DNA from 3 places in the Limosilactobacillus ingluviei str. Autruche 4 genome. Region 2 is predicted to be linked to each of the others. Evidence: predicted binding sites of a transcription regulator. Region 2 holds the regulator's gene; each other region holds the start of a gene.
The links. Region 2 encodes Rex, which represses fermentation and respiration genes when NADH is low (regulators of the CRP and FNR family bind a similar motif). Its sites were predicted from a motif close to TTGTGAANTANTTCACAA; they were not measured.
Positions count from the first base shown of each region.

Region 1: a site for Rex is predicted at 3,922-3,939, ahead of BN54_RS09085 (NAD(P)-dependent alcohol dehydrogenase). Genes of this name have one in related genera too.
Region 3: a site for Rex is predicted at 2,990-3,007, ahead of BN54_RS01455 ((S)-acetoin forming diacetyl reductase). Genes of this name have one in related genera too.

Region 1 is NZ_HE997177.1:64,543-70,386, forward strand. It holds one part of gene prfB (peptide chain release factor 2) at 1-14, opposite strand, end outside; one part of gene prfB (peptide chain release factor 2) at 16-87, opposite strand; gene secA (preprotein translocase subunit SecA) at 197-2,563, opposite strand; gene BN54_RS09085 (NAD(P)-dependent alcohol dehydrogenase) at 2,776-3,852, opposite strand; RNA gene ffs (signal recognition particle sRNA small type) at 4,051-4,147, opposite strand; gene tadA (tRNA adenosine(34) deaminase TadA) at 4,196-4,687, opposite strand; gene nrdH (glutaredoxin-like protein NrdH) at 4,948-5,169, shown strand; gene nrdE (class 1b ribonucleoside-diphosphate reductase subunit alpha) at 5,295-5,844, shown strand, end outside.
Region 2 is NZ_HE997173.1:1,107,881-1,113,724, reverse strand. It holds gene BN54_RS05470 (glycerophosphoryl diester phosphodiesterase membrane domain-containing protein) at 1-832, opposite strand, end outside; gene BN54_RS05465 (ABC-F family ATP-binding cassette domain-containing protein) at 966-2,906, opposite strand; gene BN54_RS05460 (redox-sensing transcriptional repressor Rex) at 3,092-3,730, shown strand; gene groES (co-chaperone GroES) at 3,998-4,279, shown strand; gene groL (chaperonin GroEL) at 4,339-5,844, shown strand, end outside.
Region 3 is NZ_HE997173.1:293,751-299,594, forward strand. It holds gene BN54_RS01445 (M20/M25/M40 family metallo-hydrolase) at 1-560, opposite strand, end outside; gene BN54_RS01450 (hypothetical protein) at 584-1,750, opposite strand; gene BN54_RS01455 ((S)-acetoin forming diacetyl reductase) at 2,108-2,881, opposite strand; gene BN54_RS01460 (MATE family efflux transporter) at 3,172-4,491, opposite strand; gene BN54_RS01465 (ammonium transporter) at 4,732-5,844, shown strand, end outside.

The sequences.
Region 1 (5,844 bases), on a different contig from region 2:
AAGGCATCTAAGTCAAAGAGACCTCCCGAAGCGCGCAATCTGTGATTGCATGGCTTCTAACTGCTTTTTTGCTTCACTTAATTCCATAATTACTCCTTTATTTTTGGCCTGGCAAAGCGTCGTTTAAACCAAAATGGGCGCCCCAATGCAAAGTTCCCCTTGCGATTGGGAACGCCCCGATCGTTAACGTTAGACTTTAACGGGTGACATTTTGCCGAATTTCCGACTTCATAAAGAGCCGGGTCGTTTCGTATTCAATGTCGGCAATCATCTGTTCAAACATGTGGTAACCCGCGGTTTGGTATTCGACCAGCGGATTCAACTGGCCGTATCCCCGCAGCCCCACCGACTGCCGGAATTGGTCCATAACGTCAATGTGATCAGTCCAGTGTGAATCCACCACCCGCAAGATGACGACTTTTTCAAATTCCAGCATTTGGGCTGCGTCGTAGAGCTGCCGCTGCTTATCCTTGTAAACCCCTTCGGCCAGGCTCATCAAGTAATCAACGATTTGATCGGCATCCTTGCCGACTAAATCGCGCATACTGATCTGGTCGGGCTTGACCAAGACCTCGGTGGCAAAGTCCAAGATCCCTTGTAATTGCCAGTCTTCTGGGTTCCCTAAGGTGTGTTGGTCGACTTCGCGTTGGATCGTCCGCTTGACCATCGGCATCAAGACCCACTTCAATGATTGCTTTTCCGTAATCACTTGTTGCCGTTCTTTGTAGATGATTTCCCGCTGTTCGCGCATTACGTCATCGTATTGCAACACATTTTTCCGCGAGTCGTAGTTGTTCCCTTCGACCCGCTTTTGCGCGGATTCAACCTGGCGGGTCAAAAAGCGGCTCTTGATGACGGCGTCTTCACCGTCCACCTTCATCCGTTCCAAGAAGGCCTTGATCCGTTCACCCCCGAACCGCTTCATTAAGTCGTCTTCCAGGGAAAGGTAGAACTGGGATAAACCTGGGTCCCCCTGCCGACCGGAACGGCCCCGCAGTTGGTTATCAATCCGGCGCGATTCGTGCCGTTCGGTCCCGATCACCGCCAGCCCGCCGAGTTCCTTGACCCCTGGTCCGAGCTTGATGTCAGTCCCCCGCCCGGCCATGTTGGTCGCAATCGTGACGGCGCCCACTTGCCCGGCGTTCTTAACAATTTCGGCTTCCTTCGCGTGGTTCTTCGCGTTTAAGACCACGTGGGGAATCTTTTCTTGGTCTAACAGGTGCGACAGGTATTCCGACGTTTCAACGGCCACCGTCCCGACTAAGACGGGCTGCCCTTTTTCATGCAAGGCCTTGATCCGCTTGACCACCGCCGTAAACTTGCTTTCCAACGTCGGGTACAGCAAGTCGGGTTCGTCTTGCCGGGCAACCGGCCGGTTAGTCGGAATCGAGATCGTTTCCATGTTGTAGATTTCTCGGAATTCTTCCATTTCGGTCCGGGCCGTCCCAGTCATCCCCGCCAGTTTGCTGTACATCCGGAACAGGTTTTGGTAGGTGATGTTGGCCATCGTCTTGTTTTCTTCCTGGATTTCCACGTGTTCCTTGGCTTCGATGGCTTGGTGCAAACCATCGGAGAAGCGCCGGCCTTCCATTACCCGCCCGGTAAAGGAGTCCACGATCAAGACTTCACCGTTGGAAACCACGTAATCCTTATCCTTTAACATGATGTAATTGGCCCGCAAGGCTTGATCCAAGTGGTGAGTCAAGGCGGTGTTGTCGGGATCATAGAGGTTCTTCAAGTTAAAGTATTTTTCAGCCTTTTGGATCCCTTCGTCCGTCAAAGCAACCGTCTTGGATTCCAAGTCGATCTTGTAATCCTGCTCCTCTTGCAGTTTCTTAACGAAACGGTCCGTTTGTTGGTAGAGCTTGGACGTCCCCGTCCCGGGACCGGAAATAATCAAAGGCGTCCGCGCTTCGTCAATTAAAATGGAGTCCACTTCATCGACCAAGGCAAAGTTTAACCCCCGTTGCACCTGATCTTCTTGGTAGACTGCCATGTTGTCACGCAAGTAGTCAAACCCGATTTCACTGTTAGTCGAGTACATAATATCGGCTTGGTAAGCTGCCCGCTTTTCATCCGGCGTCTTTTCGGTCCCATTGACCCCGACCGAGCATCCCAGCCAGTTGTACAGTTGCCCCATTTCTTCGGCGTCCCGCTCTGACAGGTATTCGTTAACCGTGATTACGTGTACCCCTTTCCCACTCAGGGCGTTTAAGTAGACCGGCATTGTGGCCGTTAGGGTCTTCCCTTCCCCGGTCTTCATTTCCGCGATGTTCCCCTCATGCAGGACAATGCCCCCCATGATTTGCACGTGGAATGGGTACAGCCCCAAGACCCGCTTGGCCCCTTCCCGGGCCACCGCAAAGGCTTCGGGCAACAAGTGATCCAGATCTTCTCCTTGTTCTTGAACCCGCTTTTTAAATTCCGTTGTCTTCGCTTTCAACTGGTCATCAGAGAGCGCTGCCATCTGATCGGCATAGCTTTCCACTTTATTTGCGATTTTATTGATCCGGCGCAATTCCCGCCGGTCACTTTCAATCCACTTTCTGAGTATGTTCGCCATTAATGCGTCCTGTCCTTCCTCATCAGATTTGCCGGCCGTAGTTACCTAAAATAACCGGTATTTTTCCATTCTAATTTAAAATTCACAAAATCCATTTTAACATGATCAATATGCAATTGAAACTAATAACTCGCCTTCGCTGCGCCTTTGATCAGCGAATAAAAAAACAGTGGAGAAATTTCGTTTCCCCACTGCTAACCACAGTTACGGCCTTAATCGATATCGTTGCAAATGACCACCGGTTTGATCACGTCGGCTGGCTTCTTGTGCATTAATTCAACCGCATCGGCAATGTGTTCAAAGCCTTCAAACCGTTGGGTAATCATCAAAGATGGGTCAATCCGGCCGTTAACGACCAAGGAGGCCAGCTTTTCCATCCGCAGCCGGCCACCAGGCATCAGGCCACCGTGCAGGGTCTTGTGACTCATCCCGACTCCCCAGTTGGCGGCATTGAAGACCACATCATCGTGTCCGTTCAAGTAGTTAACGTTCCCGATCGCGCCACCGGGCTTGAGGATCCGCATCGCTTGATCAAAGGTGTGGGCAGCATCCCCACCGGCAATCAAAACTTTGTCCACGCCCTTGCCATCGGTTAACTTCAAGATTTGGTCTGCTAAATCACCAGCGTGGTAATCAACCAGATCCGTGGCGCCATACTTCTTAGCGACTTCAAAAGTAATCGGCCGGTCGTTAGAACCCACGGCAATCAAACGGCCCGCGCCGTGTAAGACGGCACCGCGCACGGCCATTAAGCCAACTGGGCCCACCCCGATTACGGCTACGGTGTCCCCAAACTCGACCCCGGCCAATTCTGAAGCGTGCAAGCCCGTCGGGATCATGTCCGATAGCATTGTCGCAACGGCCGGGTCGATTTCCTTTGGCAATAAGGCCAAGTTGCCGTCGGCGTCGTTAACGTGGAAGCGGGTCGCAAAGACCCCGTCCTTAATATTGGAGAACTTCCAGCCGGCCAGCATCCCGCCGGAGTGGACCGCGTAGCCAGCTTGCGATTCCACCTTCGACCAATCGGGGGTGATGGCTGGAACTAAAACCCGGTCACCCACCTTAAAGTCCTGCACCTCGGAGCCGACTTCAACGATTTCCCCGCAGGCTTCGTGCCCCAAAATCATGTCTTCACGCGGGCCAATCGCATCTTCAAAGACGGTGTGAATATCAGACGTACATGGCGCCACGGCCAGTGGCTTTACCAAGGCATCGCGCGGGCCAACTTTCGGATCTGGTTTTTCAATAAACCCGGTCTTGTTTGGTCCCAACATTGCAAATCCACGCATGTAAATTTCCCCTTTCTGTCAATCATTAAGAAAACCCTTACACACTTATTGTAGATAACCCCGTCACGTTTGTTAACCAATTCACTCATTTGTTTTTTTATCGGGAAAAGGCGGTTGGGACTGACCTTGTGGCCACCATGCTTGGATCAACGAAAAAAGCCACCGGGCAGAATTATCCTCCTGCGCCAGTGGCATTCCAAAATATGTACATAAAGCACAAGCCGGAGCATCCTTAGTGCTGCTACCTTCCGGTCCTGACACGGTTCGCGAGTCCAACCTTGCTTTACGGCCATAACGGCAAGTACTACTTTACCGTATTTACCCCCAAATTACCAGTCTTTTCTCAATTATTTTGTTTGGCCGCTTGCTTAGCCAACTTTTTCCGGCGGCGAATCCCCCGGAAAAATTGCCGCAGCAATTCACCGCCTTCCGCTGCCAACACCCCGGCTACGACTTCAACTTGGTGGTTCAACCGCTCATCATTCAATAAATGGTAAAGTGACGCCACGGCCCCGGCTTTGGGGTCAGGCGCCGCGTAAATCACCCGCTTGACCCGGGCATTGATAATCGCCCCGCTGCACATAATGCAAGGCTCGAGCGTGACGTACAGATCACAATCTTCCAAGCGCCAGCTCCCCAAGGTTTGGCAGGCTTCCATAATGGCCAACATCTCAGCATGATAGGTAGCATCTTGAAATTTTTCCCGCATGTTGTGGCCACGCCCCACGATTTGGCCCTGGTACACGACCACCGCCCCAATTGGCACTTCCCCCAACAATTCGGCTTGGCGCGCTTCAGCTAAGGCTGCACGCATGTATTTTTCATCTTGACTCATTTTTCCTCCGCGCATTTTACTGTTTTTTTCTCTGAACCAGTGTATAATAAATTCTCGTTGATCACCACGGTTCAAATGACTTAAAAATCATTTTCAAATCTTTTTTTCTGGTGATTGAAAGCGAATCAAAGTCCGTTTTTATCCACCATATCTTGTATTCGATTTTTTATCGACCACGAGATATGGTGGTTTTTAAATTGCTTTTTCCGCAAAATCCGCTATACTTTAATTCAACAAATTCGTAACAGGGGGACTTAATGATGGTAACTGTCTTTTCCAAAAATAACTGCATCCAATGCACGATGACCAAGCGTTTCTTAGAACAACACCACGTCAACTTTATTGAACACAACATTGATGAACAACCCGAATTCGTTGATGCATTAAAGCAAGAAGGATTTAAGGCTACACCGGTAGTTAAGTTACCGAACGGGTCAGCTTTTACCGGTTTCCGGCCGGATATGCTCAAGCAATTGGCCTAGGGTCCCCCCAGAAATAAGGCTGGGGCGTGCCCCCGGCAGCCCAACCATGTCGAGTGGGAGGTTTGAAAATTGACCACCACTCTTTTTTTATGTAACAAATTTGACTTGAAGGAGAATTTAACACCATGGCACTCTCTGATATCGACCTGACCCAAGTTAAATACTTTGACTTAAACAATGAAATCAACATTCCCAAAAATGGCCAAATTCAATTAAACAAGGATCAAGAAGCCTTGCAAGATTTCTTGGCTACGAATGTTAAACCCAACACCAAGCAATTTGGTTCCGTGGCCGAACGGTTGAACTGGTTGATGGATCACGACTACATCGAACGGGACTTTATTGAACAATATTCAATGACCTTCATTACCCGGCTGTACGATTACCTCAAGGGTGCCGGCTTCCAGTTCCATTCCTTTATGGCCGCTTACAAATTTTATGCCCAATACGCCCTGCGGACCGACGATAAGGAATACTACTTGGAAAATTACATCGATCGCGTCGCAATGAACGCTTTATTCCTGGCTGGCGGGGATGAAGATTTAGCCATGGATCTGGCCGATGAATTGATCCACCAACGCTACCAACCGGCCACCCCGACCTTCTTAAATGTCGGGCGCAAGCGGCGCGGGGAATTTGTTTCCTGCTTTGAAATTCAAGCGACCGACAACATGA
Region 2 (5,844 bases):
AAACGATCAAGAACTCGCTACCGAGTTGGACCAGAGTTAAATTTGCGGTTGCTAAGTGGTGCGGCCACGGGGCGGGCAGCAGATCAAAGCCCGCTTGAGCCACCAAACTGGTCAGGTAAAAAAGCAAAATGACTAACGTCGTCAGCACCGCCAAAGTGAGGAGTTGTTTGACCAGGGGCCACCACTGGCTATGCGCGGTGCGTTGCCAACTGCTGATGAAGGCTGCTTTGGTAGGGACGTGATGGTAAACCATGGTTGGCAGGGTATACAACAAGCGGACCCCGAAGGCGAGGATCACGACGTAACCAAGCACGGTCCCGCTGATCAGCCAGCCGTTGCGGGTCAGGTAGTCCAAGATGAAGGCGGGGACTTTGACCTTGGTTAAGAGCGGGGTTTTGAAAATCAAATTACTGACCGGCAGGATCAAGCTCAAATAGCCCTGTAACAAGGCTAACGAACCCAAGCGCATGTGGGCCAGGGAAGCCCAACTCTCGCCCAGCCAATTGCGCCAGTCAAAGCGGTCGCGGGCCAGCTGGCGGACCGCAATCAACAGGAGGGTAAACTGCGCATAAATGACCCATAGCAACGCCAAAAGTTCAAGAAATAAGGCGATGACCACCAGGGGATGGTGGGTGAGGATCGTGACCACGTTTTGGTAGGAGACAAAGGGGATTTCGCCCGCTTGTAAAATCCAGGTGGTGGCGAATTTAAAACTGGGAATCACGAGAAATTGAATCAGCAAATCTAAGCCGTAACTTATAGCGACAAAGGTCAGCCAGTGGGCCCGGAAAATTTGCCGGTGGCGCTTAAAGGCGTCCCAAAATACTGGCATAATTTCCTCCTTTTTCTGTACATATTTTTCATGTGATAATTATGCCACATCTGCCTGCTGCCCAAAAGAAAACCGCTCCCAAGGGCAGCGGTTTGTGTAAACTTAGGCGAGCGTTCAATTTTAATGCGGCTGATTATGCTTGTTCTTGATCAAAGACTTCCAAGGCTTCGGCCGCATCGGCCCAAGCTTCTTCAGTCTTGGCCAGCTTGGCACTGACTTGATCCAACTCTTTTTGTAGGTCACTGAGCTTGGCAATGTCGGTGGCAATGTCGGGCTTGCTCATCTCTGCTTCAATCGCAGCTTGTTGTTCGCTCAAGTCCGTCATCGTTTGTTCCAATTGATCGGCTTGGCGTTGGAGCTTGCGGCGGGCCCGTTGGGTTTCCTTGCTTTGTTGGTAGGATTGTTGCTTTGCCGATGGCGCGCTGGTGGTCGTCGGGTTTGCGGTGGCCGGCTGGCTGGCCGCTTGCTTGGCTAAGGCCGCAAGGTAGTCGTCGTAGTTGCCTTCGTACGCCGTCATCTGATCCTTGGTTACCGCCAAGACGTCGGTGGCCACTTGGTTGATAAAGTACCGGTCATGGGAGATAAACAGCACGGTCCCCGGGAACTCATTAATCGCCGTTTCCAAGACTTCCCGACTGTCGATGTCCAAGTGGTTGGTCGGTTCATCGAGAATCAAGTAGTTGATCGGTTCAAAGGAGAGCTTGGTTAATTCCAAGCGGGCCTTTTGTCCCCCCGATAAGTCCTTGACCAGCTTAAAAACGTCATCGCCCACGAATAAGAAACTCCCCAGCAAGGAGCGAATTTCGGTTTCGGGGACTTCTGGATGGTCATCCCACACTTCATCGAGGACGGTCTTTTCCGGGTGCAGTTGTTGTTGCTCCTGGTCGTAGTAGCCGATTTGCAGGCCGACCCCAAACTTAATCTCCCCGCTGATGGCCGGTAGTTTATGCAAGAGGGTCTTGAGCAGCGTGGATTTGCCGATCCCGTTGGGGCCGATGATGCCGATTCGCTGGCCCTTGGTTTCAGTAAAGGAGAAGGGGCCGGCTAAGGGCTGGTCGTGGTAGCCGATTTTTAAATCTTGCACCGTTAACACGTCGTTGCCGCTTGGTTCACCGTAGGTAAAGGAGAAGTGAATGGAGCGGTCATCGCTGACCGGGCGGGTTAAGCGGTCCATTTTTTCCAGCTGCTTGCGCCGGGCTTGGGCGCGCTTGGTTGTCGAAGCGCGGACAATGTTGCGGTTGACAAAGTCTTCTAAGGCGGCAATCTTTTTTTGCTGTTGTTCGTAGTGCTTTAGTTCAGCTTTGAGCTTGTCGGCCTTATGGTGCATAAAAGCAGTGTAGTTCCCGGTGTAGTGGGTCAACGTTTTGTTATCCAGGTCATAGACTTCATTAACGACCTTGTCTAAGAAGTAGCGGTCGTGCGACACGATTAATAAGGCCCCGGCATACCCCTTTAAGTAGTCTTCCAACCAGCTCAAAACCCCCATGTCAAGGTGGTTGGTTGGTTCGTCGAGGATCAACAAGTTGGGGGCTTGGAGCAGGATTTTGGCCAGGGCCAACTTGGTCTTTTGCCCTCCGGAGAGCGAATTGACCGGCATCTCATACATGGCTTCGCTAAAGCCAAAGCCGGTTAAGACCCCGCGAATTTTGGAATCAATGGCAAAGCCGTCCTGCTTTTTAAAGCTGGTTTGCAAGCGATCATATTCGCTGAGAATTTCTTGGTAGGCCGGACTGGTGGCATCCACGCTGGCCAGCTGTTCTTCTAAAGCGTGCAGCCGCTTTTCCATCGCGTGAAGCGGCGCAAAGACGCCGTCTAATTCGGCCCAAATCGTATTTTGACTGTCGAGGCCTTGATCCTGGGCTAAGTAACCGATCGTGACGTTTTTGCCGACGGCCAGGGTCCCTTCATCGGGTTCGGTAATTTGGGCCAGGATCTTGAGCAAGGTCGTCTTCCCTGCCCCGTTGCGGCCGACCAAGGCGACCCGGGCCTGATCATTGATTTGTAAGTTGATATTGTGAAATAAAACGTCCGCCCCAAACCGGCGCAAGACGTCGTGGGTTTGCAATACAAGCATTTTGTCAAAACCTATCTTTCTATCCGTTCTTATCTTCAGTCAATCCAAATTTTACCATGCTTTTTTGCCAACCAACCATAACTTTTCTTGCAATTAGGTTCACAAAGGAGCCGGGAATTGCTAGAATAAGTTGTATGCTAAATTCACAAGAACCATAAATTTTTAGTTGAGGAGGGAATGTGAACATGCCATCTCGGAAAATTCCGCGGGCGACAGCCAAGCGACTGCCGGTCTATTACCGTTACTTGAACGTGCTCTTGAATGCCAATAAGAAGCGGGTGTCATCGACTGAATTATCAGAGGCAGTCCAAGTTGACTCTGCCACGATTCGCCGGGACTTCTCTTACTTTGGTGAATTAGGGAAGCGGGGCTACGGCTATGATGTCGAGAGCCTGTTAAAGTTTTTCCGGGGGATCTTGAACCAAGACAAGCTGACCAGTGTCGCCTTAGTCGGGGTCGGGAGCCTGGGGAGTGCCTTGATGAATTACAATTTCCACCAAAGCACCAACTTACGGATCAGCGCGGCCTTTGATCCGAAGCCGGAATTGGCGAATACGATCAAGAGTGGGATTCCGGTTTATCCGGCGTCTGAATTAAAGAAGCAGATTAAAGAACAACAAATTGACGCGGTCATTTTAACCGTGCCCGGGGAAAAATCCCAGGCCGTGACGGATGAACTCGTTGAAGCGGGGGTTCACGGGATCTTAAACTTTACTCCAGTCCGGTTGTCAGTTCCCAAGGATGTCCAAGTCCAAAATATTGATTTGACGAATGAATTGCAAACCTTGATTTACTTTATTGAAAGCAACAAGGGGCAAGATTAGTTCGCCGCTTTTCCCAAGCGGGTGTGGCTTGGGTTCGTTAGCGCTGTTCCAGCTGAGCTGGGGCAGCTTTTTTGATACCGATGCCAACGGCGCTCTACCAATCGCTCGGCCAATACGTCAAAAAAGGTCAAACTTTTTGGTTGCAATCTGACTGAACCGTGTTATAGTAGAAAATGTAATTAGCACTGAACGAGGTTGAGTGCTAACACTCCTCAACCAGGAGTGCTAAAATTACGGAAACTAGAATTATTATATGGAGGGATTAACGTGTTAAAGCCATTAGGAGATCGCGTAGTTCTGAAAGCTGAAGAAGAAGAAAAGACGGTTGGGGGCATTGTGTTAGCTTCCAACGCCAAGGACAAGCCTACGACGGGGAAGGTTGTTGCTGTCGGTGAAGGGCGGACCTTGGACAATGGTCAACACGTTGCCGTAAGCGTTAAGGAAGGCGATAAGGTCCTCTTTGATAAGTACGCCGGCCGGGAAGTTGAATACGACGGGGGAAAGTACCTGGTCGTTCACGAAAAAGACCTGGTGGCCGTGATTGATTAACCGCCACGATTAAGTTGGCCAATTGATTAAGTTTGAAATTAATTTGAGGTGAAATAAGAATGGCAAAGGAATTGAAGTTTGCTGAAGATGCACGTCGGGCAATGTTGCGCGGGGTTGACAAGTTAGCTGACACGGTTAAGACGACGATTGGACCAAAGGGCCGCAACGTGGTCTTAGAACAAAGCTACGGCTCCCCAACGATTACTAACGACGGGGTGACGATTGCCAAGAACATCGAATTGGAAGATCACTTTGAAAACATGGGGGCCAAGCTGGTTTCTGAAGTTGCTTCCAAGACTAACGACATTGCCGGGGACGGGACGACCACGGCGACGGTCCTGACCCAAGCGATCGTCAACGAAGGGATGAAGAACGTGACGGCCGGGGCGAACCCAGTTGGCATCCGGCGCGGGATCGAAAAGGCTACGGCCGCAGCCGTGGCTGAATTGAAGACGATGAGTCACGATGTCAAGACCAAGGATGACATTGCACAAATCGCTTCGATCTCTGCTGCAAACCCAGAAGTAGGCCAATTGATTGCGGACGCAATGGAAAAGGTTGGTAACGACGGGGTTATCACGATTGAAGACTCCCGTGGGGTGGACACCAGCGTGGACGTGGTTGAAGGGATGAGCTTTGACCGCGGGTACATGTCCCAATACATGGTTACTGACAACGACAAGATGGAAGCTAACCTGGACAACCCATACGTCCTGATCACGGACAAGAAGATTGCCAACATCCAAGACATCTTGCCACTGCTCCAATCCGTTGTGCAAGAAGGTCGGGCCCTGTTGATCATCGCCGATGACATTACGGGTGAAGCCTTGCCAACCTTGGTTCTCAACAAGATTCGGGGAACCTTTAACGTGGTAGCGGTAAAGGCGCCAGGCTTTGGTGACCGGCGCAAGGCCCAACTGGAAGACATCGCAGTCTTGACCGGTGGGACGGTGATCTCTGATGACTTAGGGATGCAATTAAAGGACGCGACGATTGACCAACTTGGTTCAGCCAACAAGGTAACGGTTACTAAGGACAACACGACGATCGTTGACGGGGCCGGGGACAAGGCCGCAATTGCTGACCGGGTTGAACAAATCAAGAAGGCCATTGCCGAAACTTCCTCTGACTTTGACAAAGAAAAGCTCCAAGAACGGTTAGCGAAGTTAGCCGGTGGGGTTGCCGTTGTTAAGGTCGGTGCCGCTACGGAAACGGAATTGAAGGAACGCAAGTACCGGATCGAAGATGCCCTGAACGCTACGCGGGCCGCTGTGCAAGAAGGGTTCGTTCCTGGTGGTGGGACGGCCTTGGTAAACGTTATCCCAGCCTTGGAAAAGGTTGAAGCCGAAACGACGGGTGACGAGCAAACTGGGGTTAAGATCGTAAAGGCAGCCTTAGAAGCACCAGTTCGTCAAATTGCCGAAAACGCTGGGGTTGAAGGCTCAGTGATTATCAACCAACTGAAGAACGAACAACCAGGGATTGGTTACAACGCGGCGGAAGACAAGTTTGAAGACATGGTTGCAGCCGGGATTGTGGACCCAACCAAGGTTACCCGTTCAGCA
Region 3 (5,844 bases), 810 kb from region 2:
CCCCCGCGGGTGGTGGTAGTGACTTGGTTCAAGGCGGCACTCCCCTCTAAGTTCAGCGCAAAATCAGCGCCTTGGGCAGCCTGCGCGAGGGCTTGATCTGCTGTTGAATCACGGTGGATTTTTTCTTCATCGGTAATGACCAGCATCCGGATTGCCCGGTGGGGAAGCTGGAGTGCTTGCAAGGCCTGAATGGCAAACAACCCCATTGTTAGACCAGGTTTCATATCAAAAATCCCGGGGCCGCTCATTAAGCTCTGGGTGGTGGTGAAGGGCCGTTGGACTGCGGTCCCCGTTGGGAAAACGGTGTCTAAGTGGCCACTTAAAATGACCGGGCGACCGGGTAAAGTCCCAGGAAGTTCCCCGATGAGGATGGTTCCGGGGTGATTGGTGTTAAGCTGGTGCACCGTCATGTGTAAAGCTTCCATTTTGGCTTGCACCAGGGCGACGGCTTGTTGGATGTTAGCCGGCTCAGTTGCCGGTGAATCCTGGTTTACCAAACGTTCAGTAAATTGCAACATTGCTGGTAACTGGGTGGTGAGGTAGGTTGCTAAAGCGTTCATTGGTTACTCCTTTCATGGACCGATTAGTGTAAATAATTAATGGCAAAGCCAGCAAAGAAAACGGAAACCAAAGTCACCGTCACTAAGCCGGCGGTTAGCATTTTCGGTAACAGATATTGTTCCAACGCTCCACGTTCAGCGGGCGTTTGTCCCGTTGAAGCCGCGACTTCTTGGGCCAGCAACATGGTCGTTGGAAAACCGAAGGTACACGTCATACCTAGGGCAATGGTGAGCGGAAATGACGTGTGGGTAAGTTTGCTTAAGAGACCGGCCGTGAGGATTAAGCCAATGGTGCCCACCAGCAAGCAAACCAGCAAGGGGCCCAGCACACTGATAACCATTTGGGGAGTGGTGTTTGCCAGGCTGCCTAAGATGACTACGGTCACCAGAAAAGTAATCAGGCCATGCGAACCGGTTTTGTTCAACATGTCATCATCCAAAAAGCCGAGTTGGTAAAAGAGAATCCCAAAGACAAAGCAGATAACTAGATAGTTGATTTTCCCGTGCAACAACAGACTCGTGCCGTAACTCAGAGAAGCGACCGCTCCTAGTTTAGCTAAGCAAAAGACGGGGGTGTTGAATTGTGCGGGTAACTGCAACGGTTTGCGTGACGGGGTTGTACCTGGCTCCACGGAAGCGGCTGCGACGGTGAGCTCGCCCGACGTTAGCAAGCGTTGGGCCTCTTTTTTAAGGGCCGCACTGGCAACGGGGATGCCAATGAAATTTTGGAAGGTGAGGACGGCCAAGGCGTAAGTAGCTAAGAGTGGCAAGTTGGCTTCTTTTAATGCGGCCAGGAGAACCAGGGTTGCCGCGTTGCCGCCAGCAAAAATCGGGGCGCCGACAATTCCGTAATTTTGTCGGTTCAACAGGCTGGCTACTAAAACAATTAAGGCGCAAGCACCAAGGGCGCCGCCGATGGCAATTAAGACGACCTTGGCCTGGCGTTTTAATTCGGCGAGGTTAATCGTAGTCCCAAGCGCGGTCAGCATGATGCCGACAATGGCCATCCCAAACGCCTCGACCCCACTGTTGGTAAAGAGGTCCTTCGGGAGCAGATGCGTCCAGAAGCCAAGGAGGGCGAAGACGGAGATGGTTAAAACGGTGTTGACCAGGGCGTGGGTTTTCCGTGAAATAATTTCACTAACTGCGTACAGGGCTAATAGAATTGTGAGGGGCAAAATGCCAGCCATTGTTATTACCTCCAAATTTAAAGTAGTTGAGCTAAGTGACCAGTGGCTTCTCAAACCCCCGAGGTAAAGAAAAAACCGCCCAGGGCGATGCCTGCGCGGTTGCATTTGTTGAGCCGACACAGGTACGATTTGAGAAGTCTCAAAGAATCGTACCTGTGGAGCAATCACATGTACGATTAATCAGTGCCAGCTTTGCCAGTTAAACTGTTGAATGTTGATCAGCATGTGATTGCCCTCCTTTTTCTTAAAGTTTAATTAGAATAATAACAGAAAAATGAGAGGTGTCAAGTAGGGAAAATAAAAAAGCGGGGCCGCCACATTTTTGCAGCGGCCCCACCAAATTGAGGGCAGTTAATACTAGTGGAATTGCATCCCACCGTCGACTTCTAAGGTTTGCCCAGTGATGTAATCAGAGTCTGGGCCAGCCAAGAAGGCCACGGCATTGGCAACGTCTTCTGGTTCAGATAAACGCTTCAAAGCGATGTCCTTGGCAAAGGTTTGCATTCCCCATTCATCGTCTTTCCCGGCGTTTTGACCAACCTTGTGCGCAATGTCGTACATCATTGGGGTCTTAACAATCCCTGGCGCAAAGGCGTTAACCGTCGTGCCTTCTTCCGCTAATTCACGAGCCACTACTTGGGTGATCCCCCGAATCGCAAACTTGGAACTGGAGTAGACCGTTAAGTTCGGGTTCCCAACCACCCCGGCTTGGGAAGTGGCGTTAATAATCTTACCTGGGTGACCTAATTGCTTGAAGGCAGCGTGGGCTGCTTGGATCCCAAAAATCGTCCCGGCAACGTTAACGGAGTATACGTAGTCGATGTCATCTTCCGTGATCGTGTCGATTGGCGTCGTTGGGGCAACCCCGGCATTGTTGATCATGACGTTGAAGTCACCAAAGTGTTCGACCGTCTTTTCTACGGCAGCAAAAATTTCTTCCCGCTTGGCCACGTCAGCAGCGACAACCAAGGCTTCACCGCCGGCTTGTTCAATCTTTTGCTTGACGTCTTCTAACTTGTTAGCCCGCCGAGCAACTAAGGCTACCGCAAAGCCGTCCTTTGCTAAACGTAAAGCGATTGCTTCCCCAATTCCTTGGCCGGCACCGGTTACCATTGCAACTTTCTTTGTCATGAAAAATTCCACCTTTCACGCTGAAGCGTTTTATATCATTTCGTTGGCACTATTATACGGGAGTTGTTAAACGTCCGTCAATGGGTTTCGTGATTTTTTTCACAGTTTTTGTGAAGGAGATGACAAATTGAGCAAGACTGACACCAAAAAATCGCGACAGGATGCCAAGTTAACGCTTTCAGATGACCGATTTATCGCACAAGCGCCTTCACAGCTTACTGATCAAGCGGTGAAAAATTTTATATAAAAAACTCGCCCCTGCGGATAAGCAAGGGGCGAGCTAATGGTTATTACTTCCGTGGGCGGTAATGGTTAAACAGCCCAACTGCCAGGAGCGCAGTGATAAAGTCAGCGCCGGCTTGGCTGGCTAAAATTCCCGTGTAGCCAAACGAGTGGGCGAAAACGATTAATACAAGGTAAAAGATCACCCCTTGCCGGCAGAAAGAAAGGATAAAAGCCGGCAAGGCTTTGCCCATTGATTGAAACATAGTCGTAAAGACTAAAATCAAACCAGCCAACGTGGCGGAGCTAACCAACCAGCGAATCATGGTAATCCCATGCTTGATCACCGTTGGATCATGCATGAAACCACGAATCAAAGTTGGCGCAAGCAGCCAAATGACGCCGGTCATGATTAAAGCAAACCCGCAAACAACGGTCAAATCTAAGCGCATGGTTTCATTAAAACGTTTGGTATCCTTGGCCCCGTAAGTATAGCCAATTAAGGGTTGCGCACCAAAGGCAAAACCGACAAAGACCATTGTGATGATCATACTGATTTTAAGGGAAATCCCCATGGCGGCCACACTGGAAGGGCCATAAGCAATCAGGTAACGATTGGCCAGTGCCATCGCAAAGGTCGACATTAAGTTGGTTACTGAAGCTGGAATCCCGATGGCTAAAATTTCCCCCTGCATACGGCGGGAAATCTTAGTTTCCCGTGGGGACGTGGTGAGACGCTGACTTTTGGTCCGCAGGTAATAGATCATTAGCAGGTCGGCGAAAATATTACCGGTGACCGTAGCCAGGGCGGACCCCGCGGCACCTAAACCGCAGGTGAAGATAAAGAAAGGATTCAACACAATGTTAATAACCGTCCCAATGACGCTGGCCTTCATCGATTCAACCGCTAAGCCCTCAGTACGTAAAATGTTTACTGGGGCGTAGAAAAAAACGATGAAGGGGGCGCCCGCGGCGATAACCAGGTAGTATTGACGGGCGTATTCCCAAGTGGCCGGGGTTGCTCCCAATAATTTTAATACTGGCGTTTGCAAAAGAAATAGGAGCACTAAGACGATCAAGCCGAGCAAAAAGCCGGCGGAAAAGCAATAACCACTGACGCGGCGAGCTTGGTCAAAGCGTTTCTCACCAAACAGGCGGGAAATCACGGAGGAACCACCTAAGCCGAGGATGTCGCCCAAAGCAACCATTAGGGTAAACAACGGGGCCCCTAAAGAGACCCCCGCTACTAAATTCGCGTTTTGCGTCTGAGCAACAAAAAAGGTGTCCACCAGGTTGTAAACCAAGGCGACGACCATGTTTAACACCACCGGCAAGGCTAAAGTGAAGTAGGCCCGGCGTACGGAGGTGTGTTCAAATAATTCTTCCAAGATAACTTTCCTCATGTAAGTTCTTTTTAATTTAAGCATATCATATGGTGTCAAGTTCCAGATCGAGTTGGATTGGTCTAGGAAACTTATGTAAACTCGGAACCGTTTTCGCACTGTGGAAAGATATTTTAAACGGGAAATCGGACTAATTTATCATCATTTTCTCATTAAAGGCTTGGCAAAGGTAGGGCGGGGGATGATAATAGCACCATTCATTGCAACAGAAAGGAATGATTGATCATGAATACAGCAAACGTCTTATTTATTATGCTGTCGAGCATCCTGGTCTTTTTCATGACCCCGGGGTTGGCATTTTTCTACGGGGGCTTAGTTCCCCGCCGTAATATGGTCAACACGTTCGTTTCGGTCTTTTTCATCTGCGGGCTGGCAGTGATTTTATGGGTCTTGGTTGGTTACTCCTTGTCTTTTTCTGGCAACGTTTGGGGGATCATTGGCAACTTAAATGAGGCCTTACTTAAGCATGTTAACTTGCATCAACTTATGGCCGGCATTCATATTCCGGTGGGTTTATACTCGCTTTATCAAATGATGTTTGCCATTATTACGCCGGCTCTGTTCATTGGAGCAATCGTGGGGCGGGTCCGCCTGTCTTTTTTAGCTGCGTTTATTGTTGCTTGGTCCGGATTGGTGTACTATCCATTGGTACACATGGTTTGGGGCGGCGGGATTTTACAACACCTCGGCACCCTGGATTTTGCTGGTGGCACCGTTGTTCACATTAACGCTGGGGTAACCGCGCTGGTGCTTTCAATTGTAATTGGGCCGCGGTTGAAACAAACCGATCATCATGACAATCAAGCCTTAGTCTTGTTAGGAACGGCAATGTTATGGTTAGGGTGGTATGGTTTTAACGCTGGTTCCGCGTTGGCCATTAACGATGTGGCGATCCAAGCGATGCTGACCACGACCGTAGCTACGGCTGCGGCCATGGTGGCTTGGCAGGGATTGGAAATCTTTTTCAAACCCAACTTGACTTTAGTCGGGAGTTGTACGGGGGCCTTGTGCGGATTGGTCGCCATTACTCCTGCGACGGGGTATGTAACCATTGTCGGGGCTCTAATTATTGGGGCAGGGGCGTCGGTAATTAGCTATTGGTTCGTTGAGTTCGTTAAGCCCAAACTTAAAATTGATGATACGCTGGATGCCTTCGGGTGCCACGGGGTCAGTGGGATTTGGGGCAGTTTGGCCACCGGCCTGTTTGCCACCAGTCAAATTAACCCGGCCGTTGTGCACAATGGTTTGTTTTACGGGGGCGGCTGGACGCAACTCGGCTTACAGACGCTGGCGACAGTTGTTACCATCCTTTATGCTTTTGTGATGGGGTGGTTGATT